4 regions of the Pelosinus sp. sgz500959 genome follow, and region 1 is predicted to be linked to each of the others. Evidence: riboswitches for the same ligand, from Rfam matches in the RefSeq annotation. Region 1 holds a riboswitch; each other region holds the start of a gene.

Region 1 (3,217 bases):
AATAAACTCATGATCCAAGTAGCTGCAGCATATACTGCAGCTATTTTTTGCGGAATTAGAGAGTATAAGACTTTCTTGATTCCAAGTAAGAACGACTAAGACTTCTACCTGCATCTGAGGACTTGGCACAAGCCAAGTCTTTTTTTAAATCCATAGCTTTACAAGGAGTCAATTCATTGATAGTAGAATGGGATATATCGATTCTATCAATTTTTAATGGGCTGAAATTCCTTTAAAAACAAATAACTTCCTTTGAGGAAACTATATGAATAATAATACACTACTTTACAAAATGAAGTTATAGAATTAGAATGATCTCAACAACCCGTAAGGGAAATAGAGGAGGATTTAAAATGTTGAAAAATAAACGTGTGGTCATCATTGGTGGGAGTTCTGGGATTGGATTGGCAGCAGCTGAACTTATTTTAGATCAAAAAGCAGAAGTCGTTATAGCGAGTCGTTCCTCGGAAAAACTTGAAAAGGCTAAAATTGAACTTGGAGGCAACGTAAAATCATATATACTGGACATTACTGATGAAGAACAAGTAAAAAACTTTTTTACAGCTGTCGGTACCATTGATCATTTAGTAATTACAGCTGCTGAAACATCCGGTGGATCTTTTCTTTTATCCGATACCGCAATGGATCAGAAGATGTTTGAAAATAAATTTTGGGGACAGTATTATGCGGCAAAATATGGTGCTGCAGCGATTGTGCCTAGCGGATCGATCACATTATTTTCCGGTGTTGTGGCTTATAAAGCGATGGTTGGATCGGCGACTCTCAGTGCAATTAATGCAGCGGTAAGCGCTCTTGGAAGGACACTTGCCTTAGAATTGGCCCCCATTAGAGTCAATGTAATTTCACCAGGCATTATTGACACTCCTTCCCGAAGTAAAATGCCAGAAGAAAAGCGCAATAGTTTTTATATGGATATAGCAGGTAAGCTCCCGGTAAAAAGAGTCGGTAAGGCCGATGATGTTGCAAAAGGGATTGTTTATTTATTGAGTAACGATTTTGTGAGTGGTACTGTATTACATGTGGATGGTGGTCATACACTGATCTAAGAAATAGTAAGTAAGTCGTAAAAAAAGAGGATTGTCACTGACTCTTGGAATGATATGTCTGCCTAAGAGTTAGTGATCATTCTCTTATTTTTGTATGTCTTCCTAAGGTGGTTTTAAGAATGCTGTACTGTTCTTAGAAAAGTTCATATGGGCTCTAAAGTAATGAGTGATAGATGTTAAGTTATGGTAAAATAAATGAAATAATAGAGGTATTTGCCTTATTATGTCGAATAGTATAAATTAGATTAATAAGTTCTATGAGCAAACCTTTCGAAAGTTGGGGACGCAAAGCCATGGGTCTAACAATTTTAATTTTTTAATTGATGACTGCCAGGTTGCATTTTGTAATTTTACATGATGAGGCCTAGCAGCTTTTTTTCATTAAAGAGGAGGTAATACTGTAGAATCTCTAATGTTGTCACTCACTATGGGGGAGACAAAATAAGACCGTATTATGGACTTGAAGGAAAGTCTGCGGATCGAAGAATGAATTTTTTAGACATTAATTATTTTAAAGTAGGAGTGTGGGAATATGAATAATAAAAAAAGACTACCTATTATGTTGCAATTAACAAGTATGTTTGCAATAGCTGTCATGCTATTGCTGTCAGTTTTAGGTTATACCATTTACAACTATCTTTCATTAAGTAATGAATCAAATACATTAATTACTCATACTGCAACGAGAACTATATCGATTAAAGAGGCTCATACGGACTATGTTAGATCTCTTCTTAATTTACGTGGTTTTTTACTTTATGCTGACGGATTAGTCTATGAAGAAGGGTATCGAGAAGATATGAAGAAAAGCATAGACGCAGTGAAAAAGTTTAATGAGAAAACCAAAGATCAGGAAATCATTATCGAAGGAGCTAAACTTGGCAAATTACTAAACGATTATCAAAACATTTGTGAAAAAATGATAACTGCGAAAAAAAATAATGATCCAAACTTAACTAACTTGACTACGGAAGGTCGCCAACATACTAAAGAGATTGAAGACCAGTTTGAGAAGTTATCCGAATTACAAAAAAAATCGCTGACCGAAAAAAGCACTATAATGATCAATCATGCGGAAAGCAGCAGTAAAAATATAATTATTCTCAGTATCTTTATTTTTATATTAGTAGGCATATTAGTTATTTGGTATAGCCGCAATCTTGCCATGCGTTTCAACCATTTGAGTAAATCAATCAGGACGATCGGACAGCTTGATCTTACAGAGCAAGATATCAAGATTCGCCGCAATGATGAAATTGGTGATATGGGTCGAATCTTAAATTCAATGCGCCAATCTCTTAAAGAGATTGTTGCCCAACTTCATCTCAATTCTCAAACCTTGGCGGCATCTAGTGAAGAGCTCAGTATAACCGTAGAAGGACATTTGCAGACAGTGGAGGTCGTTGCGAGAAGCGCAGAAGAAATTTCTGCTGGAGCTTTAAAAAATACTGATAGCATTGCTACTATTTCTGCAACTGTTGAAGAAATATCGGCAGGTACAGAAGAAATTAATGCCCATGCAAATGAAGTAAACAATACGACACAAAATGCAGTAGCCAATGTAGAAGAAGGGATGTCTATGTTGCGAGCTGTTGTAGAGCAAAATGAGAACGTGACAGATTCTATGACTGAAATTACAACTGTGACAGAAAAACTTTCTAAGGGGTCTCAAGAGATTAAGGGGATTGTTGATGTCATTAGTAATCTTGCAGGGCAAACGAATCTTTTAGCCCTAAATGCGGCCATTGAAGCTGCGCGTGCTGGAGAATCAGGTCGCGGATTTGCTGTTGTAGCTGAGGAAGTTCGAAAACTTGCTGAACAAAGTGCAAAATCTAGCCAAGAAATTACGGAAATTATTAATTATATGGGAAATGAAATTGCAGTATCAGTGAGTGCTGTAGAAAAAGCCAATACTGAGGTTGCAAAATGTACAACATCAGCTCTGAATACACAACAAGGTTTTGAAGTGATTGCAAAACGTTTAACTACTGTAAAAGATGGTATTGAACAAATGACTGTTGCGATTGGCGAAACAGCAACAGGTACCCAATCTGTGGTGGCTAGTGTTGAAACCATTAGAACTGTAGCAGATACGACTTCAGCTGGTATTCAAACTGTAGCGGCCTCCTCACAAGAACAATCGGCTAGTA
Region 2 (3,217 bases), on a different contig from region 1:
ACAATAATAACGACCTTGTCTCCATTTTATCTAGAGACATTCCAAGAAACATCTCAATCTTTTGTTTTCTCCAGATGACCGTATTATTATGTATAAAGAGTTGCCGTGCTACCGCTTTTAAACTCCCATACTCTAATATAGCTTCTAGCGTGATTAATAAATTACTCCCACGATCTTCATCATGCTCAGCAAGACGTCCTATGGTATTTTGCACCATCGTACAGGTATTTTTATCTTGTAATAATTGAAATGCAATTTCATACAATCCAATATCATCACAATGGATTACTGAGGAAGAATCCATCGTTGCTGCAATTACAACTGCCCTCTGAGCCTTTTCATAAATTTCTCGAAAATTGACTGGAATGCTCGATAGACCAGAAATACCAACATTTACATAAAAATGAGGAAATACTTTTTCTATTTCAGCAATGATATCATTAGCAATTTGACTTTGCCCTTGCTTATTAGTAGCAATACAATCTGATATAGAGGTCAGTATTACTATATCATCATGACACCTCCATACTAAACCCCATTCTCTTTCTGCTAGCCAGATGAGGACCGCTTGTTTCCTCACGACTGAGGGTGGCATCGTCTTGTCAGGTACCTCAGTATTATAGCTCAATTTTTCAGCCAATCGCACAACAAAGCAACAATGGGCAACTTGAGTCTCAATACCAAATTCATTAAGTGCTTTGATTATCTGTTCTACTGAGCAATCATTGAATAACAATCCATTTAAATAGGTACTGCGACTATGTAATTGATTCATAAAAGCCAACTCTTTTTCCACTTTATGAATCCGCTCTACAGCTTGTTTTTGTTCCGTGATATCTTGGTTAATACCAAATAGTTTAATAAGGCATCCTTCGTCGTTATTAATTTTATTTATTCGAGAATAAAGCCAGGCTAGAGATCCATCTGCCCTAATGACCCTAAACTGTAAGTCTATCCATGGCTTCTCGTCAAGTTTAGCAACTGTTGTTTGCACAAAATCCCAATCCTCGTGATGTATGTGGCTCCGAAAAAGTTCTATCGTAGGTGTAACTTCGCTAGGAGTATAACCATAATTTCTATATTGCTGATCAGACCAATAAAGAGAATGATTGGTTTTATCCCATTCAAAATACCCCAATTTGGCGATCTTTCCAGCCATATGAATACGCATTTCCCGATCAGTAAGCGATTTATTTGCTTGTTGTAGTTGCTCCGTTAGTTCTTGCAACTTGATTTCCCCTGCTTTTCGTTTCGTAATATCCTGAACAATGCCAAATTTCTTTAAAAGCTTGCCATTGTCATCAAATACAGAGTGAACTAAACTATGTATCCATCCAATAGAACCATCTTTGTTAATAATCCTATATTCAACATCTAGTACTTCTTCCTCCGGTCTCTGAAAAAAACCTCTCTTGATCATTTCTCGATCTTCTGGATGAATAAGAGTTAATAGAAACTCTAAAGATGGAGGTTTCTCCTGAGGGACTAAATTAAAATTTTTGTAGAACTGATCAGACCAATACAACTTATCGTTTACAATATCTCGATCAAAATAGCCTAGCAGGGCAATTTGCTGAGCCATTTGTATTTTAACTTGGCTCAGCATCAGCTCTTCTTGTACATTTTGCTCTTTGGTTATATCTCGCACTATAGTTAATACATTTTCTACTTGCTCTCTGCCGTTCCACTCTGGCAGATAAGAAATTTGATAATATCGGTTTCCAATATGAACTTGAAAAATTTCTTTTTTCAAGTTTACAAAGACCTTCTTTAAATGATCTTCACATTGTTTATAGATTGTTTGTTCTAAGCCAACGTTTTGGAGCTTCTTGCCGATTATTTTTTTCACCAATCTATCATTTTGTTCAGCATAGTATAAGACCTGTACGATAGTACTTTGATGATCAATTCGTATCACTAATAGCTCTTCAACGTTATCTATTGCACCTACACTTGACATTATACATCCCTCCAACTCAAACAACTTCTTATGCATTATTTATCCGATATCCACTATAAATCCACCTAAAACCTTTGGGATGATTATTCATTGTATATTCATCTCTCAATTACAACGATACTCCCATTCGTAGTTTTACTTTTCTACAAATAGGAGCATTTTTTATTGTAATTTTTATATGATCAGTTCACTTTTCATTACCTCATTTTTGGTAACAGAACCATAAATCCTACTTGTCCTGTAACAGTAATATCCCCATCCAAAATAAAAAAGTAGTACCTCATACGAAAGGTGCTACTTACAACTTATAATTGAAAGCAACCTGGCAATCGTAGGATATTATACCCCTTAGACCCATAGCTTTGCGTCCCTGACTTTCGACAGGTTTGCCAAAATTCACTAATATTTTACTTTATTTTACACCAGATTTTGTATATCGTCAATTAAAAATCGCGCCTTAAGTCCCATATTAATAAGCACAAAGTCCTAAATACTCATCTTTCTACAAAAGAAAGATGAGTCTATTATTGTCATACGCAAACCTACCAATCTGAGTAACATTCATTTCGCATAAAATTTCTACATACCTCGCGAACAACGTTTTTTTTGCTTTTGCGTGTCCCCCCAGCTACTGCAATCTGGTGCTATATACCAGTAGGCTGGCAACCAAAGTAATGCTAGAATGAAACTTGATACTGAGACATACTTTAGGGAGGATTAACATGAGGGTTTTTCTGTTACTTGTAATATTCATTTCTTTGAGCTGTGGCGTCGTTCAAGCTACGGATAATTCCATGTCGATTACTATACCTGTGTTTACAAGGCACTTTCCCCATTCAAATCTTGGTTTGAATGAACACAATCGTGGTTTTGGGTTGGAATACATATTACGAAAAGATGTTGCCCTAACGACTGGATTGTTTAATAACAGCTTACGAAATGATACCTTTTATGTAGGTGTTCAATATACGCCATTTCGTGTATTAGGGCTGCATGCGGGCGTTGTCGTAGGTCTTGATTTAAATGGTGGATATAATTCTGCCAATCCGTTCAAGCCTGTAATTGGAGCCTTGCATTTTGCTACTGGCAATGAGTCTCCGATTGGTTTCAATATCGATATTTTACCAAGCGGTGGCTACACGAATGGTGATGGCGTATATGGAGCCGCAGCCGTCTCCATGAAGTATTCGTTTTGATAATTGTCACAAGTCAGTATTGGATTTGCTAAATAGCAACATTCCTTACGAACAGAGCATA
Region 3 (3,217 bases), on a different contig from region 1:
AATCGTGAGGTACAACAATATATAGGCAAAGATACTAAAGAGATTGATTTGTTTGGAAAGATGGTTATACCAGGTATGATCGATAGCCATATCCATCCACCAGGATTATCTTTACTCACTCTTCATGAAGTTCAATTATTTAATATGAATAGTGTCGAAGGGTATGTTGAGGCTGTAAAAGATTTTATCCTTCAACACCCAGATATGAAAGCTGTATATGGTCGTGGGTGGTCATGGGGGATATTGACAGGGGATGAACTAAATAAAGGTCCGAGAAAAGAGCACCTTGATGCCGTGTCAAAGGATATTCCTATCGTCTTACGCGCTAATGATGGTCATACGCTATGGGTTAACTCTAAAGCTCTCGAAGTCAATGGTATAACTTCAGAGACGCAGGTTCCCCAAGGTGGAATTATTGAAAAAAATCTGGAAACCGGCGAATTGTGGGGGACGTTAAAGGAATGGGCTATGTGGTTAATTGCTTTACCGGAATATAGTTTAGATCAATATATGACTGCTATGGATGCCTTTCAAAAGAAAATGCATAGCTTTGGTATTACCAGTATTCTTTGTATGGCAAGTTTACCTTTTGAAAAAATAATGAAAGCTTGTAGTGAGATGGAAAAAGAGCAGCAGTTAGCTCTTCGGATTCGCGGAGCTATGACGATTCATACAAAGGATGATTTTGAGACTCAACTTGAGATGATTAATCAAATGCGATCCCGATATCATAGTTCATATTTGAAAGTCATATCAGCCAAATTTTTTACAGATGGTGTGATTGAAGGGGGGACAAGTTGTTTATTGGAACCCTATACGATTGCAACTGGCAGAGGAGCTAATTATTACGGTGAGTTTTTATGGGATATGGAAGAGTTAAAACAAGCCTTTTGCCGCGTGAATGAGTGCGGCCTTTCAATTCATGTACATTCGACAGGAGATGCATCGACTCAACATGTATTGAATGCCTTAGAAGCTGTTCATCGCAAAGGTTTGACCGATGATCATCGTAATACCATTACCCACTTGCAACTTGTTGATGAAAAAGATATACTGCGTTTTAAAGAGTTGAATGTAATTGCTAGTGTTCAACCTTATTGGCAATTCAAAGGCCCTCAATGGTGGCATACTGTAGATTCCAAATTTTTGGGTGAACGTGCAGAAAAAGAATTTCCTTTAGGGACTTTCTTTGCAAATGGCATAACCGTAGCATCTTCCTCAGATTATCCTGCAACTGCTGTCCCCAATCCTCTTTTGGCGATTGATGTTGGCGTGACACGTAATATTGATAATGGAGTACTTCATGGGGTTGAGGATATTAGTCATATGGATGATGAACGTTATCTTTTAAATAAGCAAGAACGTGCTAGTGTCTCACAAATGATTAAGAGTTTTACCATAAATGGTGCATTTATGATGTTTATGGAAAATGAGATAGGATCGATTGAAATTGGTAAATTAGCTGATCTTGTAGTGCTTGATCAAAATTTATTCACGATTAATCCCGTTGATATTGATAAGGTAAAGGTTGTGATGACCTTTTTTGATGGTAAACTTGTGTATGAGACTTAAGTCCCGATCATTATAACTTAAGTCCTGAAAAATATTGACGTATGTATGGGAAAATAATATAATAATATCAAATAATACATAGATCGACAAAAATTAACAGAATTGGCAAACCTATTGAAAAATAGGGACGCAAAGCTATGGGTCTACAGTCGCTGGGCGACCAAGACTGCCAGGCCGCCATGCTAGCTTATACTACCATGTTCGAGGTCAGGCAAATCCTGACCTTTTTTTGCGTTTTTCTATGATTCTACTGATCCATTGCAAGTTTATTACACTTGTTTATGAAAGGATGGAAATATGAAAGTACTTATTGTTGATGATGCTCTCTTTATTCGATTAACGCTAAAAAACATGTTGGAGAATAATGGTTATCAAGTCGTGGGGGAAGCTGCAAATGGTTCGGAAGCAATTCTCAAATATAATGAACTTAAGCCTAATTTGGTTACAATGGATATAACAATGCCACAGATGGATGGCATAACGGCTTTAAAAGCGATAAAACGGATGGACCCTAATGCAAAAGTGGTTATGATATCGGCTTTAGGTCAAGAATCTACGGTGAAAGAAGCAATTATCTCTGGTGCCAATGGATTTATCGTAAAGCCATTTGTTGAAGAGCAAGTCATTCGAGGACTTAGCAAGTTTAACTAAGTACAGTACTTCTAGCATTGTAGTATTTTTTATGTGAGGGTGATTGAATTGATCAATGGTGACAGCAAAGCCCCGATGCTTGACCTTTTTGTATTTGAAACCAATCAGATGCTAGAACAACTCGAGCGCCTTATTTTAGATAGTGAAAAATCTGGGGGTATAGAAGTCGCTATCAATGAAGTATTTAGAATTATGCATACAATAAAAGGCTCGGCAGCGATGATGATGTTCAATGATATTTCTTCCTTAGCTCATTCTTTGGAAGATGTTTTTTATTATCTTCGTGAAGAAAAGCCTCTGAAGGTGGATTATTCAGAGTTGACTGACCTAGTTTTGAATGCCGTGGATTTTATCAAAGATGAAGTGATAAAAATAGAAAATGGAGGCGAGCCAACAGGTAATTCTGCTAATGTCAGTAGAAAAAATAAAGAATTTTTATCATCTTTAAAAGAAAATGACTTGAATGTGAATGATACCTCTTCTCAAATGGCTAGTACTGAAGGTGAGCTTCAACTTTCGATTGATGCGCTGGAGCAAGCTGAGTATGAAGGGCAAATCAAGTATGAAGCCATCGTCTATTTTGATGAAGACTGCGGAATGGAAAATATAAGAGCATTTACTTTGGTTCATGAACTCAGTGAGTTTGCTGAGAATATTGTGCACTCACCAAGTGATGTTTTTGAAAATGATGATACATCAGAAACCATTCAAAAAGAAGGTTTCAAAATCGCATTTACAAGTCAAAATGATTTGGAAATAGTGGAAGAAATTTTTAATAAGACAATGTTCTTAAAAGACTTCAGTATAAATATAGCTGAGGATACAAGACACAAAGAAGTAAAAGAAAAAAGAACAATTATTTTAGATGATTTAATTCTCGATGAATCCGCCAATCCTGTTGTTAAAGAAGTGGAGCGACAGGCAGAAGGAACGCAGAGTTTTATTAGTGTCAATGTAGCGAAAATGGACTTACTCATGGATTTAGTCGGCGAGC
Region 4 (3,217 bases), on a different contig from region 1:
GACATTTTTTCTAGCAATGTTACCTTCGCACCATGTTGACTTGCGCTGACAGCTGCCATCATTCCAGCTGCGCCACCACCAATTATAACAATTTTCTTCATTTAATCACCTTTTCATATAAAACTTTTTCAGATACCATCCCATTTAGTCAAACCAAATGTAAAAATGGGCAGTATCTATTATTATACCACCCATTAGCAATTTTAAAATGCGATTTTTTTATCTTTATTTTTTGCGTTTTTACACTGTTTTTTCTTGTATTTTATTGAATACTACTGTAAAGGTCGTTCCTTCTCCTTCTGTTGATTGCACTGTAATCAGCCCATTATGGTGTCTAACAATACCATTACAAACAGATAAACCTAACCCTGTACCATTTTCTTTTGTTGTCAAAAAAGGAGTGAACATTTTATCCTGCCATTCTTTCGAAATTCCACAACCACAATCTGAAATACGCAAATATACCTTATCCTCTTTCTGACTTGTTTCAATAATTAACGTACCATGTTGCTCCATAGCCTCTATACCATTTCTCGCAAGATTTAATATCAATTGTTTAATTTCTGTTGAGTTTAGCAATAAATCAGGCAATGAATCAGCCAAAATTACATTGAGATTAATCCCCTGATTAATCGCATCAGCAAAAATAAGAGGAGCAATCTCTCTGATAATTTTATTGAGATCCTGCCATTTTGGCACCGGTACTTTAGTTTTAGCCACCGACAGGAAATTAGAAATAATTTGTTCAACTCGATCAAGCTCACTTAATACGATATTGAGTTGTTCTTCCATATTTCCAGAAATTTTTTTACTGAAAATTTGCAGATAACCTTTAATCACGGTCATCGGATTACGAATTTCATGAGCAACTCCTGCCGCCATTTCGCCGATCAGATCGATTTTATTGATGGCTTGCCGTAATTGTTCAATTTGATTCGTCAAAATGATCTCCGATGTTTTATATTCTGTAATATCTTTTATATGGGATAGAACCATTCTATCTTCTCCTATCCCAAAGAATAAAGGACTTAGTGTATATTGAAAATACTTATTTCCCTGTATTTTAGATAATTGAAATGTTTCGCATTCAAATGTCTTACCTGTACTAAGCACTTCGCCAATCTGCTGCTCTAATTTTTCGATAAACTCTACGTCTAATCCGATTTCACTCCAATGCCTGCCTTCGATATCAGAGGATTTTAATCCCAATTTTTTGGCACCACTATGACTAACATAGCGAACTCTGTACTCTTTATCAAAAATATAGATTGGACCAATACCGATTTGAGATTCATTTTTGTTTTGCTCATCAGTACATTTATCCAATTGTTCTTCAGTTAACTTTAAACTCTTAATCAATGTGATGAGTGATTGTTGCATAGACAGCCCCTTCCTCAAATAAGTTAACCGTGGCACTTTCCAAAATCTCGCTTCTCTTAGAGTTTAAAAACATAAAAAACCAGACTTTTAGTCTGGTAATACATTTTAGTCTCGACTAAACTGGCGGCTTGGCAATCATAAACACAGTTGTGTCCTTAGATCCATAGCTTTGCGTCCTTCTCTTTCGAAAAGTTTGCCCACTATTATTTTATATGATAATTCTACCAAAATTCAAATAATTTGTCTATTCAAATATAGGACTACAGTAGTATTTTATACAACTTTAGTCCTGTATTTAAACATAAATTTTTATAAAGGAAAAATACCTATCAGCCATTTGACCCAAAAGCTAATAGGTATTTTAAAAAACATATTTAAATTTATTGGTTAAGCCTATGTAGTTCTTCAACTTCACGTGCAAGCAGATGGCGATATCCACCACGTTTTACACCATCGAGAGTTAAGAAAGCAAACTTGATACGCTTAAGTTGTTTTACATCAGAGCCAATCGCCTCAAACATGCGACGAATCTGACGATTTTTACCCTCATGAATGGTAACTCTCAAGCTAGTAAGATCTTTATCAGAATCATAATCAATTACATCGATCATGGCCGGTGCAGTCATACCATCTTCAAGTTCAATACCAACCCGCAATAAATCGATTTTTTCTTGAGCTGGTCTGCCACCAACCTTCGCAATATAGGTTTTATCAATTTTCTTACTCGGATGAATTAAAGAATGTGTTAATGCTCCATCATTCGTTAGTAATAATAATCCTTCTGTATTATAATCCAATCGACCTACTGGATATATTCGCTCAGGAATATCCTTCACCAAGGATGCGACTGTTTTACGATCTTGAGGATCGGTCAAAGTCGTAAGTACTGCTTTAGGTTTATATAATAGGACATAAACCAGTTTTTCGCCTTGTATACGCTTACCATCGACCATAATTCGATCGTTTCCTGGCATCACTTTTGTACCAAGTTCAGTGACAACCTTACCATTTACCGTAACGCGCCCTTGTTGTATTATTTTTTCAGACTCTCTTCGAGAAGCAACTCCAGCTTGACTCATAATTTTCTGCAGACGTTCTAACATTATAATCTCCTTTAAAACTAAATTAATCTTCAATAATTGTTAAGAAATCAGTTTGTTGTTTGCACATTCTAATACTTATATTATCCCGTGTTTTTTTTAAGCAACTACCGCAAATACCTTCACCACAACACATAGTAGCATTATTGGTAACAGCCATTGGTATATTGACTCCCACATCTTGCATAGCTGCAATAAGCCCATAATGCTGTTCATCAGGTCCAGAACTCACGATCAAATCAGGTTTCAACGCAAACCATTCTCGCAGCATTGGTATACCAAATTCACGTAGGGAAGACACAGTATAAACCGTAGCGCCGCCTTCTTGTAATTGTTTATCAATAAAAACTTTTCCAACTTTGCCAGGTGCTAGTAAAGCCCTCACTTGGTTGTGATTGGTCATCAGTTTCTTGGCAAGAGGAAATGCGGGTGCTTGCCCAATACCACCAGCTACTAATATTATATTACCATCGGTCATATTGTCAATCCAGGGTCCTCCTAAAACACCATTATAATAAGGACCACGTACAAGAAGCTTTGTATTATTTTCCGCTAAAATTCTGGTTGATTTAGGACCAATGGTTTCAATAGCTACCTGCAAAGTATTTCCTTCTACCTGCATTATATTGACTGGGAAATTGAAAAAATAAGGATCACTTGGGCAACGTAAAAATAAAAAAGATCCTATTTTCTTTACCCCATCGGCCAATTCAGTACTGACGTCAAATTCAAGCAGT

What was found. A riboswitch is a leader RNA that binds a small molecule or an ion and turns the genes downstream of it on or off. The one in region 1 is predicted to bind cyclic di-GMP.
Region 2: linked by a shared signal. The riboswitch ahead of ACAN52_RS08910 (PAS domain-containing protein) and the one ahead of ACAN52_RS09600 (methyl-accepting chemotaxis protein) in region 1 are both predicted to bind cyclic di-GMP.
Region 3: linked by a shared signal. The riboswitch ahead of ACAN52_RS08160 (response regulator) and the one ahead of ACAN52_RS09600 (methyl-accepting chemotaxis protein) in region 1 are both predicted to bind cyclic di-GMP.
Region 4: linked by a shared signal. The riboswitch ahead of ACAN52_RS14005 (nitrogen regulation protein NR(II)) and the one ahead of ACAN52_RS09600 (methyl-accepting chemotaxis protein) in region 1 are both predicted to bind cyclic di-GMP.

What each region holds. Positions count from the first base shown of each region.
Region 1 is NZ_JBGJZL010000005.1:124,828-128,044, forward strand. It holds gene ACAN52_RS09595 (SDR family oxidoreductase) at 354-1,067, shown strand; cyclic di-GMP riboswitch class I at 1,318-1,410, shown strand; gene ACAN52_RS09600 (methyl-accepting chemotaxis protein) at 1,600-3,217, shown strand, end outside.
Region 2 is NZ_JBGJZL010000004.1:402,110-405,326, reverse strand. It holds gene ACAN52_RS08910 (PAS domain-containing protein) at 1-1,960, opposite strand, end outside; cyclic di-GMP riboswitch class I at 2,274-2,361, opposite strand; gene ACAN52_RS08905 (hypothetical protein) at 2,683-3,156, shown strand.
Region 3 is NZ_JBGJZL010000004.1:231,405-234,621, forward strand. It holds gene ACAN52_RS08155 (amidohydrolase) at 1-1,572, shown strand, start outside; cyclic di-GMP riboswitch class I at 1,667-1,754, shown strand; gene ACAN52_RS08160 (response regulator) at 1,870-2,223, shown strand; gene ACAN52_RS08165 (chemotaxis protein CheA) at 2,272-3,217, shown strand, end outside.
Region 4 is NZ_JBGJZL010000008.1:142,361-145,577, forward strand. It holds gene ACAN52_RS14000 (NAD(P)/FAD-dependent oxidoreductase) at 1-101, opposite strand, end outside; gene ACAN52_RS14005 (nitrogen regulation protein NR(II)) at 241-1,380, opposite strand; cyclic di-GMP riboswitch class I at 1,500-1,588, opposite strand; gene ACAN52_RS14010 (pseudouridine synthase) at 1,761-2,483, opposite strand; gene ACAN52_RS14015 (hypothetical protein) at 2,506-3,217, opposite strand, start outside.